2 regions of the Streptomyces castrisilvae genome follow, and region 2 is predicted to be linked to the other one. Evidence: riboswitches for the same ligand, from Rfam matches in the RefSeq annotation. Region 2 holds a riboswitch; the other holds the start of a gene.

Region 1 (10,433 bases), 4.7 Mb from region 2:
GTCCCGGTCGGCCGGCTCGATGTTCCAGGCGTCGAGCCCCGCGGCGGCCAGCGGCAGCAGCTCGTCCCGTACCAGCTTCACCACCGGTACCCGGGTGAGGCCCCCGGAGCGGCCCGGTCGCGGCCACAGCAGCTCGGCGTCGATGCCCTGGCGGCAGGCGGTCTCGAAGTTCTCCGCGGCGGCGGCGAACGGCATCCTGGTCCACACCGGACGGGACTCCTCCGCGAGGGCCCGGACCAGTCCGTAGTAGAGCGCGGTGTTGGCCATGACGTCGGCGACGGTCGGTCCCGCCGGCAGCACCCGGTTCTCGACCCGGAGGTGGGGGACGCCGTCCGCCAGCCCGTACACCGGCCGGTTCCAGCGGTAGACCGTGCCGTTGTGGAGGACCAGCTCCGAGAGGCGCGGCACCCCGCCGTCGGCGAGGACGCGCAGCGGCTCCTCCTCGTCGCAGATGGGCAGCAGCGGGGGGAAGTAGCGGAGGTTCTCCTCGAAGAGTTCGTGGACCGAGCCGATCCACTTCTCCCCGAACCAGGTCCGGGGCCGTACGCCCTGATTGCGCAGTTCGGGCGGCCGGGTGTCGGTGGCCTGCTCGAACAGCGGCGGCCGGGACTCCCGCCACACCTCGCGGCCGAACAGGAAGGGCGAGTTGGCACCCAGGGCCACCTGGACGGCGGCGACCGCCTGGGCCGCGTTCCACACGTCGGAGAAACGCTCCGGAGTCACCTGGAGATGCAGCTGGAGCGAGGTGCAGGCAGCCTCCGGAGTGATCGACCCGGAGGTGCAGACAAGCCGCTCGACGCCTTCGATATCCAGTGAGAAATCTTCGCCGCGGGCCGCGACCATTTGATCGTTCAGCAGGGCGTAGCGGTCCACGTCGGAGAGGTTGGACCGGACCATGTCGTCACGCCCGAGCGTCGGAAGGATTCCGATCATCATGATCCCGGCATCGACTTCACCGGCCTTCCGGTCGGCATATCCGAGCCCGGCCCTCAGCTCTTCGGCCAGCTGATCGAGAACACGCCCCGACAGATGGTGGGGGACTATGTTCACCTCCAGATTGAACATCCCCAGTTCCGTCTGGAAATCATGGCTCGCGATGCGCTCCAGGACCTGTCCATTCAACATCTTCGGCATGGCGTCGGAGCCCGTGAGATTCAGCTCGATCTCCATGCCCATGAGGTTGCGCGGCCGGTCGAACCGCCGCTCGGCCAGAAGTCCGGACAGCGCCTCCAGGCACTGGTGCAGCTTCCTCCGGTACTTCTGCCGATCGGACAGATCAAAGGCGCCGGCGACGACCTTCTCCCCCATCGAAGGGTCCCTCCTCAAGTGGACAGCACGCGGCCGGGGCCGCTCGCATCACGATCGATAATGCCCGCAGGACGTGATCCGTAACGCCCCGCGGACGGCGCGCACCCGGTAATCTGAGCGCCGGGGCCTCCGGCACATTCACTCGGCATGAAGCCGAGACCCGTTTCCCCCTACGGAGGGCTCTTAAAGCTCCGATGGGTTTCGGCCGTCCGCGGTGCGGGAAAAACCCGAGGCGGCGGCTGCGCCGCTCGCGCCGAATCAGCACGATCTCCGCATAATAAAGTCCGGATACCGCCTTGCCAGCAATAGCCGTGGCGGCTAGTGGAAACACCGCGTGAACACGTGTCGTATAAACTCCGCGGACGAGGCAGAGAGTTGACGCACCGGCTCAGTCACCGGCCTCCTCTGGCCCCGCACGCCGACAGCGCCGTCTGCACCCGCCCGCGCACCACCGTGTCTCCGAAGTGAGAGGCGACCCAATTATGCCGCTGCATGTTCCCCTGGCCCCCGCGCCCGCGCTGCGAAGCGTTCTCACGGCGCTCGGTTCACCGACCGCAGTCCGCGAGGCCCGTACCCCCGCCCTGCGTTCCGCACAGGGACCTCTGAGCCCCGAACACCCGCTGCCCGTCCACGTGCTGGACCTCCTCCCGGGCGGAGACGCGCCCGCCACCCGGCTCGCCGCCTGGCGCTTCCAGATCCGCAGCACGGAGCGGGCGGTAGCGGCTGCGGACATCATGCTCACGCCCGACGGCTGGGCCTTCTCGCACTTCTTCGAGGGCCCGTACATCGCCTCGACGGAGCTCGCCCTGCGCCAGGCCGAGGGGATGAGCCACCCTTACCAGCCGAGGCTGCTGTCCATCCCCGACCTCTACATGCTGGCCCTGTGGCTGCACGACGACCCCGAGGCCGACGCGTCCTGCGGCTCGCCCGGCCCGGCCGATCTGCTGGTGCCGCTGGCCCCCGCCCCGCCGGGCATCGCGGCGCACCGCCCGCACCGGGCCGCCGACCTGCTGCCCGTGATCACCACCCGCGTCACGCCGGGCACGGGCCCCCTCCTGGGCTCCCCGGCCCCCGCCTGAAGCCGGCGGCCCCGTCCGCGCGCTGTGCCCCGTCTCCCCTCCCGGGCGGCGGGGCACAGCGCGCGGTGCGCCCGCGCCGCCCCGGCCCATCCGGACTAGTCCCATCCGGCCACCCCGAACCACCCGAAGGGACAGTGCAGTTGAGTTGAACCGTCCGGCCGGGTGATGCGTCATGGGAGGAGTGCTAGCGCTACGGCGAAATCCCTGCGGATTGACGGCCGTAGGGCAACACTGGGACCGGACCGATCGAAACGGGGGCGGCCATGCAGACCTCGCCACACCGCGGGACACTCAACTCGACGCAGCGAAAGAACCCACCCATGTGCCAGCATCAGCCACCCTGCCCGACAGCCGACTCACCCGACCGGGAAGCCGCCCGCCAGGTGGCACACCACCCGGAACAGGGCTGGAGCCTGCTGTGCAACGGCGTCCTGCTCTTCGAGGACACCGGTGAGCTGCTTCCGGACGGGCAGATCATCGCCCCGCACAGGCCTCTGGCGGCAAGCCGGGTGATGAAGGCGGCCTGAGAGCCGCCCGGAACGGAAGGGGGCCGGCCCGGAGGAATCTCCGCACCGGCCCCGACGCATGTCCGCGTCACTTCCCGCTCATGCCTCAGTTGTCGTACTCGTCCAGCGGCGGGCACGAGCAGACGAGGTTACGGTCTCCGAACGCACCGTCGATCCGGCGTACCGGCGGCCAGTACTTGTCGGCGGCCGAGACCCCGGCCGGGAAGACCGCCACCTCGCGGCTGTAGCCGTGCTCCCACTCCCCGCCCAGCGCCGCCGCGGTGTGCGGAGCGTTGGTGAGCGGGTTGTCCTGCGCGCTCCACTCCCCCGAAGCCACCTTCTCGATCTCGGCACGGATGGCGATCATCGTGTCGCAGAAGCGGTCCAGCTCCGCGAGGTCCTCGCTCTCGGTCGGCTCGATCATCAGCGTCCCGGCGACCGGGAACGACATGGTCGGCGAGTGGAAGCCGTAGTCGATGAGCCGCTTGGCGACGTCGTCGATGCTGACGCCGGTCGCCTTGGAGATCGGCCGCAGGTCCACGATGCACTCGTGGGCGACCAGTCCGGCCGGGCCGTTGTACAGGATCGGGTAGTGCGGTTCGAGGCGCTTGGCGATGTAGTTGGCGGCCAGCACGGCGACCTGCGTCGCCCGCTTCAGCCCCTCGCCGCCCATCAGGCGCACATAGGCCCAGGAGATCGGCAGGATGCCCGCCGAGCCCCAGGGAGCCGCCGAGATCGGTCCGACACCCGTCTTCGGGCCGGCCGCGGGCTGCAGCGGGTGGTTGGGCAGGTACGGCGCCAGATGCGCGCGCACCCCGACGGGGCCGACGCCGGGGCCGCCGCCGCCGTGCGGGATGCAGAAGGTCTTGTGCAGGTTCAGGTGCGAGACGTCGCCGCCGAACCGGCCGGGCTTGGCGAGGCCGACCAGCGCGTTGAGGTTGGCGCCGTCGACGTAGACCTGGCCGCCCGCGTCGTGCACCTCGGCGCAGATGTCGGCGACGTGCTCCTCGAAGACACCGTGTGTCGACGGGTAGGTGATCATGAGCACGGCCAGCTCGTCGCGGTGCTGGGCGATCTTGGCACGCAGGTCGTCGATGTCGACCTCGCCGTCGTCGGCGGTCTTCACGACGACGACCTTCATACCGGCCATCACGGCGCTCGCGGCGTTGGTGCCGTGCGCCGAGGACGGAATCAGACACACGGTCCGCTTCTCGTCGCCGTTGGCGCGGTGGTACGCGCGGACGGCCAGCAGCCCCGCGAACTCGCCCTGCGAGCCGGCGTTCGGCTGGATCGAGACCGCGTCGTAGCCGGTGACCTCCGCCAGCCGCTCCTCCAGCTCACGGATGAGCGTCAGGAAGCCCTGAGCCTGCTCGGCCGGTGCGAACGGGTGCAGCGCGCCGAACTCCGGCCAGGTGATCGACTCCATCTCGGCCGTCGCGTTCAGCTTCATGGTGCAGGAGCCGAGCGGGATCATGCCGCGGTCGAGCGCGTAGTCACGATCGGCGAGCTTGCGCAGGTACCGCAGCATCGCGGTCTCGGACCGGTGCTGGTGGAAGACCGGGTGGGTCAGGATCTCGTCGGTGCGCAGCAGCGCCCCGGGCAGCGCGTCCTCGGTGGCGGCGTCCAGCGCCTCGACGTCCCCATCGGCACCGAAGGCCGCCCAGACCGCGGCGACCTGGGTACGGGTCGTGGTCTCGTCGCAGGCGAGGGAGACGGTGTCGGCGTCGACGAGGCGCAGGTTCACGCCGCGCTCACGGGCGTCGGAGACGACGCCGGCCGCCTTGCCGGGCACACGGACGGTGAGCGTGTCGAAGTACGCCCCGGTGACCACGTCCACCCCGGACGTACGCAGGCCCTCGGCGAGGATCGCGGCGTAGCGGTGGGTGCGCCGGGCGATCGTCCGCAGCCCCTCGGGGCCGTGGTAGACGGCGTACATGCCGGCCATCACGGCGAGCAGCACCTGTGCGGTGCAGATGTTGCTGGTGGCCTTCTCGCGACGGATGTGCTGCTCGCGGGTCTGGAGGGCCAGTCGGTACGCCTTGTTGCCGTCGGCGTCCACGGAGACGCCGACGAGGCGCCCCGGGAGGCTGCGCGCGAACTTGTCGCGGACCGCCATGAAGCCGGCGTGCGGCCCGCCGAAGCCCATCGGCACGCCGAAGCGCTGCGTGGTGCCGACGGCGAGGTCCGCGCCCAGGTCGCCGGGCGAGGTGAGCAGGGTGAGGGCCAGCAGATCGGCGGCCACGGTGACGATCGCGCCGAGCTCGTGCGCCCGGTCGATCACGGGCTTGATGTCCCGGACCGCCCCGGAGGCGCCGGGGTACTGGAGCAGCACGCCGAAGACACCGCGCTCGGCGATCTCGGCCGGGATGCCGTCGGCGAGGTCGGCGACGACGACCTCGACACCGGTGGGCTCGGCCCTGGTCTCGATGACGGCGACGGTCTGCGGCAGGGTGTCGGCGTCGACCAGGAAGACGCCGTTCTTGACCTTGCCGACGCGCCGGGCCAGCGCCATGGCCTCGGCGGCGGCCGTTCCCTCGTCGAGCAGGGAGGCGCCGGAGGTGGGCAGTCCGGTGAGCTCGGCGACCATCGTCTGGAAGTTCAGGAGGGCTTCGAGGCGGCCCTGGGAGATCTCGGGCTGGTACGGCGTGTAGGCCGTGTACCAGGCGGGATTCTCCATGACGTTGCGCAGGATCACCGGCGGGGTGAAGGTGCCGTAGTAGCCGAGCCCGATCATCGGGGCGAGGACCTCGTTGCGGTCGGCGAGCCCGCGCAGCTCGGCGAGCACCTCGGCCTCGGTACGGGCGCCCGGCAGCCGCAGCGCCTCGGCGCTCTTGATCACGTCGGGCACGGCGGCCGCGGTCAGCTCGTCGAGCGAGCCGTAACCGACCTGGGCGAGCATCTTCGCCTGCGCCTCGGCGTCGGGGCCGATATGGCGCTGCTCGAACGGAATGCCCTGCTCCAGCTGGGCGAGCGGGGTGCGACGGGGGGTCATGGTGGAGGCCTCCTGGTCTGTCACGACCTGCGAGGGGCACCACGGCGCGGGGTGCCCGAACGGCCTCCCCCTCTGTCATCTCAACCTGAGAGCTTCACCGGCACCATGGGCGCCGGCTTTCACCGTCGGTGAGGGAGAGGCCCCACCCGGCCCTCGGCCGCGCGCAACCCGCCCTGCTTTCCAGAGTGACCTCGTCCGTGCGGTACGGGGGCCTGAGAGATTCCGGGGAGGATTTGCTCCTTCGGCGCCTCCGGATCGACTCCGGAGGACTCTCCCGCACGGGGTCAGCAGCCATAACCACCCTACCAGCGGGGTACACGACGAGAATTCTCAAGTGGCCAACACCACGGAACTGCATTTCTGTAGTCCCTGTGGACAGCCGCAACCAGTGGGAGGGACCGTGCAGACCGACATCGACCCGCGCAGTCTGATCGGCCGCAAGGCCTTCGACCGCAACGGCACCAAGATCGGGACCGTGGACGAGGTGTACCTCGACGACGCGACCGGAGTGCCCGAGTGGGCAGCCGTACGCACCGGTCTGTTCAGCCGGGACGCGTTCGTCCCGCTGGAGCCCAGCGAATGCGTCGGGGACACCCTGCGGGTCCCCTTCGAACGTTCGCTGATCAAGGACGCACCCGACTTCGGGGTGGGCCGGCACCTCTCCCCCGAGCAGGAACTCCAGCTCTACCGGCACTACGGTCTGGACTCCGCCCCGGGCGCCCCGCCCCCGGACCGCGACTTCGGCAGGCTGGCCGGCCAGGAGGAGTAGTCCGGCGGCTCCCGCACCAGCGGCAGCGGCTCGGCCGGCCGCAGCGCGGGATCGTCGATCCGGAACGTACGCACCCGGCCGGGCTCCGATCCCGGTTCCTCGAACCGCACGGTCACCCGGCCGACCCCGCTCCCCTGCACCCAGCCGTGCCCATGGGTGTCGTGCCGTACGTCGTGTCCGGCCGGCCAGCGCCGCGCGGCGAGCTGCTCGGCGCTCTCCGGTCCCGGCTCGGCGTCCGCCCGCCCCTGACCCTCCTCTGTGGCCTGAGCCCCCTCCTCCGCCCCGTCCGCGAGGCCGGCCTCGGCCCGCTCGCCCGCGGCCTGGGCGAACAGGTCCTCCTGGGTGAAGTCGGCGAGCCCGGTGACACCGACGCCGAGCAGCCGTACGCCCCCTGTGGTGTCCACGGCCTCCAGAAGCCGTGCGGCGGCCTCCCGCACCACGGCGGGGTCGTCGGTGGGCCCGCGCAGCGTCTCCGAGCGGGTCAGGGTGGAGAAGTCGTACCTGCGCACCTTCAGCACCACCGTGCGCCCCGACCGCTCGGCGGCCCTCAGCCGCTGGACGCACCGGCCGGCCAGCCGCTCGACCTCGGTGCGCACCCGGACCCGGTCGTGCAGATCGATGTCGAAGGTGTCCTCGACCGACACCGATTTCGCGTCGCGCTCGGACACCACCGGCCGGTCGTCGTAACCGAACGCCATCCGGTGCAGGGAGCCGCCGTGCGCCTTGCCCAGCAGCCGTACGAGCTCCGCCTCGCCCGCCTCGGCCAGATCGTTCACCGTGGTCATGCCGGCGCGGCGCAGATGGTCCGCAGTGGCGGGCCCGACGCCCGGCAGCGTACGCACCGGCATGGGCGCGAGCAGTTCCCGCTCGGTGCCGGGCTCGATCACCCGTATCCCGTCGGGCTTCGCCTCCTCGGAGGCGATCTTGGCGAGCATCTTGGAGCCTGCCAGCCCCACGGAACCGCTCAGTCCGGTGACGGCCTCGATCGCCTCGCGCAGCTGCCGCCCGATCTCCAGAGCCGAGGCGGTGTCGTCGGCCGTACCGCCCGCTTCCAGGTCCACGAAGGCCTCGTCCAGGCTGAGCGGCTCCACCAGCGGTGAGAGCCGGCCCAGCAGCTCCATGACCTGGTCGCTCACGGACCGGTACAACGCGAAGCGCGGCACCAGATAGGCGGCGTTCGGCGCGAGCCGTCTGGCCTGCGCCATCGGCATGGCCGAGTGCACCCCGAACCGCCGTGCCTCGTACGAGGCGGTCGCGACGACCCCGCGGGGGCCGAGCCCGCCCACCACGACCGGCTTGCCGCGCAGGCTCGGCTTCGCCGCCTGCTCCGCCGAGGCGTAGAAGGCATCCATGTCCAGGTGCAGGATGGTCGGCGCGGCTCTCACACCAGCCGATGCTGCCCTACGGCACTGACAATCGCCGCGCCACCACGGCCCGCCGGCCCGCGATTACCTCCCCGGGCCGGGCGCTCAGCGCCTCAGACGGCCCGGTTCCGGCGCCGCGCGAGCTCGTCGGTGGGGTTGTGCCCGATGAGGGTCTCCCCGGTGTCCACACGCTCCCCGTGCAGCTGCGACAGCGCGGCGTCCACGTCCCGCCACACCACCCCGACCGCGATGCCGAAGACGCCCTGGCCCCCCTGGAGCAGGTCCACGACCTCGGCGGGCGAGGAGCACTCGTAGACCGTCGCCCCGTCGCTCATCAGCGTCATGCGCTCCAGATCCTGGAAACCGCGGGCCCGCAGGTGCTGGACCGTGGTGCGGATGTTCTGGAGTGCCACACCGGTGTCCAGGAAGCGCTTCACGATCTTCAGCAGGACGACGTCCCGGAAGCTGTAGAGCCGCTGTGTGCCCGATCCGTACGCCGGGCGGACGCTCGGCTCGACCAGGCCGGTACGGGCCCAGTAGTCGAGCTGCCGATAAGTGATCCCCGCCGCCGCGCACGCCGTCGGCCCGCGATAGCCGATGTCGTCGGCCGATGCCACGCCGCCCCCTGCCACCGCAGCCGGCACTGCCGACTGCCTCATGGTGCGGTCGGCTGTACTCCCCTGCTGCGGATACGGCGCACCCGCCGCCGTACCGTCGCCGCTGCTTCTCACGCCGACCTCCCTCCTTGACCTGCCCACTCGAAGGTAGGCAGTCACCCGGGGTGCGTCAACGATCGCCACACTCGGCACGCCGAGTGATAATCACCCTGAGGGTGGTTTCGCGTGACCCTCGGCGGGGAAAGGCTCTCCGGATGTACCGGCGGGCGGCCCCCGGGGACGTCACTGGCTGTTGTTCGTGCCGAAGTCCTCCGGAGAGATCTGGTCGAGGAACTCGCGGAACTTCTCCACCTCGTCCTCCTGCTCGTCGGGGATCGCGATCCCCGCGTCGTCGAGCACCCCGTCACTGCCGTAGATCGGCGTGCCGGTGCGCAGGGCGAGCGCTATGGCGTCCGAGGGACGCGCGCTCACCTCGACGCCGCTGGCGAAGACCAGCTCCGCGTAGAAAACCCCTTCGCGCAGGTCCGTGATGCGGACCTCGGTGAGCTCCTGGCCCACGGCCTCAAGCACATCCTTGAAGAGATCATGGGTCAGCGGCCTGGCCGGAGCCATGCCCTGCTGAGCGAAGGCGATCGCGGTCGCCTCACCAGGACCGATCCAAATGGGGAGGTACCGGTCGCCTCCCACTTCACGCAGGAGCACGATCGGTTGGTTGGAGGGCATTTCCACCCGGACACCCACAACGTCGAGCTCGTTCACACAGCAACCCTAGGACGTGCCCGGCAGGTTTGGGTAGTCGGGCTCGGCCGGCATCAGTTGAACCGCACCTGCAGAGCACTCTGGACGAGCGCGGAATGCAGCCGTACGGAGAGCTCCGCCAGCTCCTTGGTGGTGGCCTCGGCATGCGCTCTGGTCTGCGGATTCCGGTGCCGGCGCAGCGGCGCGACGACCTGCTCGATGAGTCCCGCCTCCCGGTCGGCGGCCGCCCGCATGGGCCTCAGGTGACGAGGTTCCAGACCGAATCGCCCCAGATCCGCCACAAGCCTGGCGACGGTCACCATCTCTGCCTCGTAGCCGCCATCCGGCGTCGGTGCGACAAGGCCGTAGGACTCCCAGGCGTCGAGATCGCTCTCGGTGACCTCGGCGGCGACGAGCAGCTCGTCGCGGCCGATGCGAGCGGCCGTGGCCCGCCCCGGGCCGCCCGTCCAGTCGCCGTCCGCCGCGTCCTGCCGCTCCCCGTCCGGGGACGGCAGGACCACCCGTTCGCCCCGGGCGAGGGCGTCCAGATGCTCGCGGATGACCTTGAGCGGGAGGTAGTGGTCCCGCTGCATCCGCAGCACCTGGGCGAGCCGCCCGACATCGGCGGGGCTGAACTTCCGGTAGCCCGAAGGGGTCCGCTGCGGCTCGACGAGCCCCTCGGCCTCCAGGAAGCGGATCTTGGAGATGGTGACCTCGGGAAACTCCTCCCGCAGGTGCAGGAGCACCGTGCCGATGCTCATCGGCCGGTCGTCGGCGGCGGTGCCGTTGCCGGCACCGCCACTCGGTGTTCTCAGCATGGACCTTCCTGAGGGGTCCCCCCGGACGGGGTCCGGGGGCGGGTCAGATGCCGCGCTGGCTCGCGTAGAAGACCAGCCGGTACTTGCCGATCTGCACCTCGTCGCCGTTGGACAGGGCGACGGAGTCGATCCGCTCGCGGTTGACGTAGGTGCCGTTGAGGCTGCCGACATCCCCGACCGTGAAGCTGCCGTCGGCATTGCGGCGGAACTCCACATGGCGGCGCGAGACCGTCACATCGTCG
Region 2 (10,433 bases):
CGGAGACGACGCCGAAGAAGACGCCGATCACGACGGAGAGCAGGGTCGCGCCGACGGCGACGACCAGGGAGACCCAGGAGCCCTCGATGACGCGGGTCATGATGTCCCGCCCGTACTGCGGCTCGACGCCCAGCGGGTGGCTCCAGCTGATGCCGCCCCAGTCGCCCTTGGGCGCGAGCAGCGCGGGGTCGATGAGTTCCTGGTGGAACTCGTTGGGGTCCAGACCGAAGAGGGCCTGGATCGGCTTGGAGAGCACGGCGAGCAGGACCAGCAGGATGACAACGATGCCGCCGGCCACCGCCACCTTGTCGCGCTTGAAGCGCGACCAGGCGATCTGTCCGAGCGAACGGCCCTCGATCTGGCTCTGCTTGACTCCCGTGAGTACTGCCTCCGGCTGCGCCTCGGCAGCCGGTCCGGTGGTCTCGATCGGTGCGGTCACAGTGCCTCTGACCCCTCCCGCCGGCGGTGGCCGGCCCCTACTCGCCGCGGTGACGGCCTGGCGCGTGTCAGCCGCGGCGCTCGATGCGGCTGAAGTGTTCGGTGTGGTGAACGCGTCGTAGTAAACGCGTTGATGCGTCCGCGAGATGTCCGCAGGGGCAACCCTGCACAAAAGACCGACGATCCTCACTAGGGCCTGTCCGGCGGATCCTCGTGGATCAGCCCGCGGCGTCTGGTGCGTGCTCTCGGCGTGCGCCCGGATCGCCCTCGTACTGGACGTACTTGGGTGATTCGGGCGTGCGGCGAGAGTGCGTGCCAGGCGTCGTGGGCCCGCGAGGATCCGCCGGGCAGGCCCTAGCGGGGAGTCTTCAATGCCGTCGTGATCACCCGCCAGACCTGACGGGGAATGTTTGCTCAACCGTGATGCGGTCAGCGGGCTTCCGTTATCCGGACAGTCCTGCCGAGTGAGCGGACCACTCGGCCGCTAATCCACCAGAACGGACATGACGCCCAACAGGCGTGATGGGGTGGCTATTTGGGCGGGCCCGGACGTGACTTGTCCGGTCGCGGCCGCCTTTGTCCGCTCATGGCGGGGCGGGGGCGGGGGTGGTGACGGGGCGGAGGGTCCGCTCAGTAGGCGTGCGGGGCCGGGCCCGGGGCCTGGGGGTATCCGTAGCCGGGCGCGGCGTGCGACTCGCGGTCGTAGAACGGCCGGGCGTTGGCGCGCAGCCACATCGTGACCGGGTCGTACTCGTCGGACATGGCGACCGTGGAGACGGGCAGCCCGTCCGGGACGGCGCCGACCGACTGCCGCATCATCGCGCGCACCGCGTCGACGGACGGCCGGCTCGTGTCGTACAGGTCGAGGCCGATGGCGAGGTACGGGACGCCGAGCGCGGGCTGCACCCAGGCGCGGCGCAGCGAGCGGATCGCGGGGGTGTGGTGGGCGTTCTGCGCGAGCTGGGCGTAGAACTGCGGGATCTCGACGGCGGGCTCGCTGATCCGCAGCGGCCCCGCGGGCATCCGGTCGAGGCCGGTGGCGATGCGGCGCAGGTCCAGCCAGGGGATGCCGACGCCGCCGCCGGGCGCGTGCGGGTTGAGCCAGATGCCCCAGTGGTCGGGGTAGAGGGTGCGGGCGATGTCGAGGCCGCCGACGACCTCGTGGTCCCGGTTCCAGCCGCTGGCGGACAGCTCCTGGCCGGAGGTGACGCAGGGGGCGTAGCCGAGGCCGTCGATCTCCATGTTGCCGTACTGGGCGTCGGGGGCGCCGGGGCGGCCGTGCCAGAGGAGCATCCAGACCCGGCCGGCCGCCAGGGCCTGGAGCAGTGCCTCGTACGCGTCGTAGCGGCCGGGCGTGACTTGGCGCAGCATGTGCTCCAACTGGCCCGCCGCCGCGGTGCCTGACGCACTCACCCTGGGTCCCGCCCCTCGTAGATCCTCTGTTTCGGCCTGCCGTCCCGGGGCACTCGGGTACGGCGCGGTGCCGTGTCGCCTGCCTTCGGCCACCGGACATCGGCCTTCAGCCATCAAACCAGCTTATGCGGCCGCACTGTCACCGGCTTGACGGCGCGGGCCGCGTGCCCTCGCTCATCCCGTGAAGGCGCCGGGCTCCGGCGCTCCGGCGCGGGTGTAGAAGGGCCGCACCCGTTCGAGCATCCAGTCGGCGACCGGGTCCTGCGCCACGTCGAGCAGCACGAGGTTGACCGGCCAGGGCACCTCGACGCGGCCCAGCGCCCGGCCCAGCGCGTCCATGGGGGCGCTCTGCCCGGCGCCCTCCCAGGTGGAGAACTCGACGCCGACGAAGAGGACGGGGTCGCCGCCCTCGATGCTGGCCAGAGCCCGGCGGGCGGTGCGCACGACGCCGCTCTCCTCGAACTCGCCGGCCGCCGCGGCCAGGAAGTCGACGGGCTCCTCCTTCCAGTCCGGCTCGTACAGCCGGACCCTGCCGCCGCCGGCCGGGCCGTCGAGCGGGGTTCGTCCGGACCTGCAGAGTTCGGCGACCGCGGGTGGAGGCAGTGGCATGCCGACGGCGCCGCCCGGGTTCACCGCGATGCCGAGCTGCGGGGGCAGACCGCGGGCGAAGTCGCGGGCCGGGGCCACGGCGAACGACATGTGCGCGCCGACGCAGGCGAGGAACTGCTGCTCGGAGCTGAACACGGGGACGTACGCGGCGCCGTCGATCTCCAGCGTGGGCAGGTCGAGGTCGCGGGATTCGGGCCCGCCGCCGCTCGGCAGGGGCACCCAGACGCTGCTGCGCCCGAGCACCTCCACGAGGCGGCCGCCCGCCTCCGGGACGCCGAGCGAGGCGCCCAGGACCTCTTCGAGTTCATTGGCCGGCCATCCGCCCTGCGGCTGGCTCCCCGCCTGTGCCGGAATGTCCACTGGTTCCCTCTCTCACCCCGATGCCGTGCAGCACGAGGTTAGGGCCTGTGCCGGGGCGCGCCGCCCCGTACCCCCCGCCGGGTGGCTACTGTCCGGCCTTTGGACGGTCCGTGCTCAGCCGTCGCTCTGTGCAGGTGCGAACGTGATCCGCGTCAGGAGCCGGGCCGCTTCGCGGTCCAGCAGCACGGCGGAGGCGCAGCCGCGCGGCAGCAGACCGGCCCCGGTGTCCCGCAGCAGCCGGCCCACCGCTCTGCGGTGCCGGGCGAAGGCGTATCCGGAGACGCCGCGTCCCCGCGCGCGCTGCCCCTCGCGGGCGGTCCGCGGGGTGACGTCGAGCAGGATCAGGTGCAGGGCGCGGCCGCGCCGGCGGGCGTGGCGGGCGAGCCGGGCGCGGACCCAGGCCTGGGTGCCGCAGTCGTGCACCACGGCGGAGGCCCCCGAGCGCAGCACCCGGCGCAGGCCCCAGTAGTGGGCGAGGCGGACGAGCGGGCGGTAGAGGAGGTAGGGCACCGCGCGGGGCAGCCGGGCCGCCCAGCGGTCCCGGGTGTCCTGGGAGTCGACGGCGCGGTCCGGGGCGGCGCGGGCGATCAGCGTGGACTTGCCGCTGCCGGGCAGTCCGGAGACCACCACGATGTCCCCGGCGGCGAAGCGCAGGCCGCGCGGGCCGCGCCCGGCCCGGCCGCGCAGATCCCGGACGACGGGTGCGCGTAACGCCGCCGCGCGGCGGGCGTGCGGGCCCGGCTGCGCGGGCAGCGCGTCGTCCGTGAGCCCTGCGGTCGTCGCGTACCGCAACGTCATCGCCTCCCCCTGCCGAACGGCCGACGCGTGCACGGCCGGTACCTACCCCGGAAGTGTAAAGAAAAGGTAATGCGACACAACCGCGCGACCCGCCGGAAGGCATCGGGAAACGGCATCGGTCCCGGCGCCCCGTTCACCCCGGACGCGTGCGATGATGACCCCGCCAACTGCATACAGGCCGCTTGAATCCGCGCGGGAGAGTTCCGGTCACCGTGCCGGGCGCCGAAGGAGCAAGATCCTCCCTTGAATCTCTCAGGCCCCGTACCGCGTGGATGAGGCAGATCTGAAAAGCGGGCCGCCCAGCGGCTCCACCCAAGGTGCAAGCCGAACCGAACCCCTGTGGGGTCTCTCGGCGAACCTCTCAGGTTCCGATGACAGATGGGGAGGATCGTCCTCGTCGTCATGCCCTGGGAGCCCCGTCCATGAGCACCACCCCTCGCCTCACCGCCCTCGATGCCCTGCATCGCTCGCTGGGCGCCACGATGACCGACTTCGCGGGCTGGGACATGCCGCTGCGCTACGCCAGTGAGCGCGACGAGCACAACGCCGTGCGGACGAGGGCCGGCCTCTTCGACCTCTCCCACATGGGCGAGATCACGGTCACCGGTCCCGGGGCCGTGGCGCTGCTGAACCACGCGCTGGTGGGCAACATCGGCACCGTCTCGGTGGGCCGGGCCCGCTACACGATGATCTGCGCCGAGGACGGCGGCATCCTGGACGACCTGATCGTGTACCGCCTCCAAGAGGAGGAGTACATGGTCGTCGCCAACGCCGGCAACGCGCAGCTCGTCCTCGACACGATCACCGAGCGCGCCGCCGGCTTCGACGCCGAGGTGCGCGACGACCGTGACGCGTACGCGCTGCTCGCCGTCCAGGGCCCCGAGTCCGCCGCGATCCTCGCCTCCGTGACCGACGCGGACCTGGACGGCCTGAAGTACTACGCCGGGCTGCCCGGCACGGTCGCCGGGGTGCCCGCGCTGATCGCCCGGACGGGCTACACCGGCGAGGACGGCTTCGAGCTGTTCGTCGCCCCCGCCCAGGCCGAGGAGCTGTGGAAGGCGCTCACCGGGGCCGGTGCCTCGCGCGGTCTGATCCCGTGCGGGCTCTCCTGCCGCGACACGCTGCGCCTGGAGGCGGGCATGCCGCTGTACGGGCACGAGCTGACGACCTCGCTGACCCCGTTCGACGCCGGGCTCGGCCGGATCGTGAAGTTCGAGAAGGAGGGCGACTTCGTCGGCCGCAAGGCGCTGGAGGCCGCCGCCGAGCGCGCCGAGACCGCCCCGCCCCGCAAGCTCGTCGGCCTGGTCGCCGAGGGCCGCCGGGTGCCGCGCGCCGGATTCCAGGTCGTCGCGGACGGCCAGGTCGTCGGCGAGGTCACCTCGGGCGCCCCGTCGCCCACCCTGGGCAAGCCGATCGCCATGGCGTACGTCGACGCCGCGCACGCCGCGCCGGGCACCACGGGTGTCGCCGTGGACATCCGGGGCACCCACGAGCCGTACGAGGTCGTGGCGCTCCCGTTCTACAAGCGCCAGAAGTAGAACCGTAGGACGCGCACCGGGCGCCGCCCGACGTGACGCAGTCCCGTCTCACACCGTAAGACCACGTTCATCAGCACTCCCCCGCGTACAGGAGAATTCAGGTCATGAGCAACCCCCAGCAGCTGCGGTACAGCAAGGAGCACGAGTGGCTGTCGGCCGTCGAGGACGGCGTGGCCACGGTCGGCATCACGGAGCACGCGGCCAACGCGCTCGGTGACGTCGTCTTCGCCCAGCTCCCCGAGGTCGGTGACACGGTGACCGCGGGCGAGACCTGCGGCGAGCTGGAGTCGACCAAGTCGGTCAGCGACCTGTACTCGCCGGTGACCGGTGAGGTCACGGCCTCCAACCAGGACGTCGTGGACGACCCGTCGCTGGTGAACTCCGCTCCGTTCGAAGGCGGCTGGCTGTTCAAGGTACGCGTCGCGGAGGAGCCGAAGGACCTGCTCTCCGCCGACGAGTACACCGAGTTCTCCGGCAACTAAAGACCCCAAGGGACCACCTGATGTCGCTTCTCAACTCCTCCCTCCACGAGCTGGACCCGGACGTCGCCGCCGCCGTCGACGCCGAGCTCCTCCGCCAGCAGTCCACGCTCGAAATGATCGCCTCGGAGAACTTCGCTCCCGTCGCCGTCATGGAGGCGCAGGGCTCCGTCCTGACCAACAAGTACGCCGAGGGCTACCCCGGCCGCCGCTACTACGGCGGCTGCGAGCACGTCGACGTGGTCGAGCAGATCGCGATCGACCGCATCAAGGCGCTCTTCGGCGCCGAGGCCGCGAACGTCCAGCCGCACTCCGGTGCGCAGGCCAACGCCGCCGCGATGTTCGCGCTGCTCAAGCCGGGTGACACCATCATGGGCCTGAACCTGGCGCACGGCGGTCACCTGACCCACGGCATGAAGATCAACTTCTCCGGCAAGCTCTACAACGTGGTCCCGTACCACGTGGACGACGCCGGTGTCGTGGACATGGCCGAGGTCGAGCGCCTCGCCAAGGAGTCCAAGCCGCGGCTGATCGTCGCCGGCTGGTCCGCCTACCCGCGCCAGCTGGACTTCGCCGCCTTCCGCCGCATCGCGGACGAGGTCGGCGCGTACCTGATGGTCGACATGGCGCACTTCGCCGGTCTGGTCGCCGCGGGCCTGCACCCCAACCCGGTGCCGCACGCCCACGTCGTCACCACCACCACGCACAAGACCCTCGGCGGTCCGCGCGGCGGGGTGATCCTCTCCACCCAGGAGCTCGCCAAGAAGATCAACTCGGCGGTCTTCCCGGGTCAGCAGGGCGGCCCGCTGGAGCACGTGATCGCGGCCAAGGCGGTCTCGTTCAAGGTCGCGGCGGGCGAGGAGTTCAAGGAGCGCCAGCAGCGCACCCTGGACGGCGCCCGCATCCTGGCCGAGCGCCTGGTGCAGCCCGACGTCACCGAGGTGGGCGTCTCCGTGCTGTCCGGCGGCACGGACGTGCACCTGGTCCTGGTCGACCTGCGCAACTCCGAGCTGGACGGCCAGCAGGCCGAGGACCGGCTGCACGAGCTGGGCATCACGGTCAACCGGAACGCCATCCCGAACGACCCGCGGCCGCCGATGGTCACCTCGGGCCTGCGGATCGGCACCCCGGCCCTGGCCACCCGCGGTTTCCAGACGGAGGACTTCACCGAGGTCGCGGAGATCATCGCCTCCGCCCTCAAGCCGTCCTACGACGCGGACGACCTGAAGGCCCGGGTCGCGAAGCTCGCCGAGAAGTTCCCGCTGTACCCCGGTCTGAACTAGCCGGACCAGCACATTTGCGTGTCCGGGAGGGGCACCACGCACACTGAACAGTGAGCGCGGTGCCCCATCCCATGCCCCCGCTCTTCGAGCCGCGATCCGGCCCGTACCGCACCACCCGGCAGACAACGGCGTCTACCACATCCTTAGGAGTCACCCGTGGCCATCTCGGTCTTCGACCTGTTCTCGATCGGCATCGGCCCGTCCAGCTCCCATACGGTCGGCCCCATGCGCGCGGCCCGTATGTTCGCGCGCCGGCTGAAGAACGAGGGCCTGCTCGCCCACACCGCCTCGGTCCGCGCCGAGCTGTTCGGCTCCCTCGGCGCCACCGGCCACGGCCACGGCACCCCCAAGGCGGTCCTGCTCGGCCTGGAGGGCGAGTCCCCCCGTACGGTCGACGTCGAGACGGCCGACGCCCGGGTCGAGGCGATCCGCTCCACCGGCCGGCTCAGCCTCCTCGGAATGCACGAGATCGACTTCGACGCGGACGAGCAGCTGGTCCTGCACCGCCGCAAGGCGCTCCCGTACCACGCCAACGGCATGACCGTCTTCGCGTACGACGCCGAGGGCGCCCCGCTCCTGGAGAAGACGTACTACTCGGTCGGCGGCGGCTTCGTCGTGGACGAGGACGCCGTGGGCGAGGACCGGATCGTGCCCGACGACACGGTCCTGAAGCACCCCTTCCGCACCGGTGACGAACTGCTGCGCCTCGCCCGCGAGACCGGCCTGTCGATCTCCTCGCTCATGCTGGAGAACGAGCGCGCCTGGCGCACCGAGGACGAGATCCGCTCCGGCCTCCTGGACATCTGGCGCGCCATGCAGGCGTGCGTGTCCCGGGGCATGTCCCGGGAGGGCATCCTGCCCGGCGGCCTCAAGGTCCACCGCCGCGCCGCGAAGACCGCCCGCCAGCTGCGCGCGGAGGGCGACCCCCAGGCGCACGCCATGGAGTGGATCACCCTCTACGCGATGGCGGTCAACGAGGAGAACGCGGCGGGCGGCCGCGTCGTCACCGCCCCGACGAACGGCGCGGCCGGCATCATCCCGGCCGTCCTGCACTACTGGATGAACTTCGCCGCGGGCGGCTGCACGGAGGCCGAGAAGGAGGACGGCATCGTCCGCTTCCTGCTGGCGGCCGGCGCGATCGGCATGCTGTTCAAGGAGAACGCCTCCATCTCCGGCGCCGAGGTCGGCTGCCAGGGCGAGGTCGGCTCCGCCTGCTCCATGGCCGCCGGCGCCCTCGCGGAGGTCCTGGGCGGCTCCCCCGAGCAGGTGGAGAACGCCGCCGAGATCGGCATGGAGCACAACCTGGGCCTGACCTGCGACCCGGTCGGCGGCCTCGTCCAGATCCCGTGCATCGAGCGCAACGGCATGGCCGCGGTCAAGGCCGTCACCGCGGCGAAGATGGCGCTGCGCGGCGACGGCAGCCACAAGGTCTCCCTCGACAAGGTCATCAAGACCATGAAGGAGACCGGGGCGGACATGTCCGTCAAGTACAAGGAGACGGCGCGGGGCGGGCTCGCGGTGAACATCATCGAGTGCTGACCGAACAGGCCCTGACCAGCGCGTTCGCTTCTTGCAGCGCTGTCAGGGCCGATTCTGCTCACCCGACGGGCAGTTCCTGGGATCTCTGCGGGACAGTCACTGTTCCAGTTCCGCCGCGCGTTCCTTGAGTTCCTCGGCGAACGCGTCCCAGTCGGGTCCGAAGCAGAGCAGGTCGGCGGCCGCTTCCCGGAGCAGTCGCGGGTCATCGGGACGTTGCAGGCAGGCCAGGCGGTAGGCGAGATTCCGCGCCCAGGGCGGCAGCGCCATCCAGTCCTCGGCCAGGAGCTCTCGAAGCATGGTGAGAATCTCGTCGGCCGTCGCGAAGGTGAGCTTCTCGACGAAGTCGCGGGTGGCTTCGTTGATCTGCCGGCTGTCCGCGCTGTCGATGGCCCAACTGAGGCACTTGGCGGCGAGGGTCGAGTCGGGCATCTCTCGCTCTTCGTCGGGGGTGAGGAACTCTCGGTGCATGTCAGCCTGAAATCCTTTCCGCTGCACGGCGACCAATGGGGACAGCTCGCACCACCCCCTCACGAACTCCGGCGTGAACACTCGACGCTCCTCAGCAAGGCGGCCCCGGGTGGTTCTACTCAACGAACTCCGGGGAGAGCCAGAACGAGATGAATTCCGTACCGTTCAGACCGATATGAACGCCATCGGCGATCTCTACCAGCTTCTCGGGAACCCGTCGATCCCGTACGACTCGGACCAATCCCGAAGTCTCATCGAACAGAACATCCCAGTCCGATCGATCGATCGATACAGAAATATGCTCCTCAAGCGGGGGGTCGTCCAGTTCCACTGTCACGGCACCACTCTCGGAGACCGGCAGTTCCAATTCCTCCCGCTGCCACGATTCCTTCGGCAGGTAACCCCACACATAGAGGGCGCGACCGCTGTCCACCGCCACCTCCAGCTGAAGGGTGTCGGCGACGAGACTGGTTCGTCCCCCGCCCCCTTCCAGCCTGGCCAGGTCGTCAAGGCTCCGCGGCTGGAAGCTGAACCCTCGGTCCGACTCGGAGTAGCGAAGCGTACCTTCCAGTGGGTTCGCTGCTTCAACGGTGAATTCGTGCGCCATTTCTTACCTAACGAAATTGAAGTGCAGGATGGTGTTGGTGTTGGTGTCGACAACCAATTCCCAGGTGCCGGCTTTCCCGTTCAGGGCACCTGGAGTGTCCCACCTGACCGCCCCAGCAGCCCCTCGCGGGTCCAGCTTCGGCGCGCTTCCTTCCATGATTTCGCTGACGACCTGTGTGGAACGCATGTACGGCCGCGCCACTCTGCCGTCCTTGGTGACGTCATCGAAGTGATTCGCCACCGTCTGCGTCATCTTCAGATCACCCGCATCGACCTTGGATGCCAGTTCGGCCGGGTCGGACGACGGCCCGGACCCGTGCTCGTAGTCCGGCGCCAGCCCCAGGCGGTCCGTCCACCGGTGCGGGTTGTCCACGTACGTGACGGGGTTGGGTGCCGGCGCCAGCCCCAGCGGGTCGGGGGAGACATAACGGCCGGTCGCCGGGTCGTAGTGGCGGAAGACGTTGTAGTGGAGGCCGGATTCCGGGTCGTAGTACTGGCCGGGGAAGCGGAGGGGGGTGTACGTGGTGCTGGTGCGGGGCCAGGCGGTGGTGCCCCAGAGGGTGGCGCGGGCGCGCCAGGCGGTGTGGCCGGTCTCGTCGATGAGTTCGGTGGGGGTGCCGACGAGGTCGGTGGCGATGGCGAAGAAGCGGCGGTCGATCTCCGTCTGGCGGTCGTCGGCGGTGAGGATGCGTTCGGTCTGGGACAGCGGGGCCAGGCCGCGGTGGTCCCAGGTGAGGGCGACCGTGTTCGGGTCGTCGGGCTGGTGGGTGGTCTGCTCGCAGAGGGTGAGCCCGTCCCAGGTGAAGCGGGTCTCCTCGGCCACGTTTCCGTCGGCGGTCAGGCGTTGTTTGGCGGTGCGGCGGCCGATCGGGTCGTAGCGGTAGCGCCAGCGGGTGCCGTCG

The links. A riboswitch is a leader RNA that binds a small molecule or an ion and turns the genes downstream of it on or off. The one in region 2 is predicted to bind glycine.
Region 1: linked by a shared signal. The riboswitch ahead of gcvP (aminomethyl-transferring glycine dehydrogenase) and the one ahead of gcvT (glycine cleavage system aminomethyltransferase GcvT) in region 2 are both predicted to bind glycine.

The regions. Positions count from the first base shown of each region.
Region 1 is NZ_CP120997.1:907,127-917,559, forward strand. Features, by position in the region: gene P8A18_RS03635 (glutamate-cysteine ligase family protein) at 1-1,308, opposite strand, end outside; gene P8A18_RS03640 (hypothetical protein) at 1,791-2,387, shown strand; gene P8A18_RS03645 (DUF5999 family protein) at 2,708-2,914, shown strand; gene gcvP (aminomethyl-transferring glycine dehydrogenase) at 3,000-5,885, opposite strand; glycine riboswitch at 6,076-6,172, opposite strand; gene P8A18_RS03655 (PRC-barrel domain-containing protein) at 6,286-6,654, shown strand; gene P8A18_RS03660 (DNA polymerase IV) at 6,579-8,039, opposite strand; gene P8A18_RS03665 (MerR family transcriptional regulator) at 8,132-8,749, opposite strand; gene P8A18_RS03670 (bifunctional nuclease family protein) at 8,918-9,394, opposite strand; gene ftsR (transcriptional regulator FtsR) at 9,448-10,191, opposite strand; gene P8A18_RS03680 (FHA domain-containing protein) at 10,235-10,433, opposite strand, start outside.
Region 2 is NZ_CP120997.1:5,608,508-5,618,940, reverse strand. Features, by position in the region: gene P8A18_RS24560 (ABC transporter permease) at 1-439, opposite strand, end outside; gene P8A18_RS24555 (enhanced serine sensitivity protein SseB C-terminal domain-containing protein) at 1,069-1,851, opposite strand; gene P8A18_RS24550 (enhanced serine sensitivity protein SseB) at 2,026-2,820, opposite strand; gene P8A18_RS24545 (AAA family ATPase) at 2,935-3,618, opposite strand; glycine riboswitch at 3,802-3,895, shown strand; gene gcvT (glycine cleavage system aminomethyltransferase GcvT) at 4,041-5,156, shown strand; gene gcvH (glycine cleavage system protein GcvH) at 5,261-5,638, shown strand; gene glyA (serine hydroxymethyltransferase) at 5,659-6,918, shown strand; gene P8A18_RS24525 (L-serine ammonia-lyase) at 7,075-8,457, shown strand; gene P8A18_RS24520 (hypothetical protein) at 8,554-8,925, opposite strand; gene P8A18_RS24515 (hypothetical protein) at 9,041-9,532, opposite strand; gene P8A18_RS24510 (putative T7SS-secreted protein) at 9,536-10,433, opposite strand, start outside.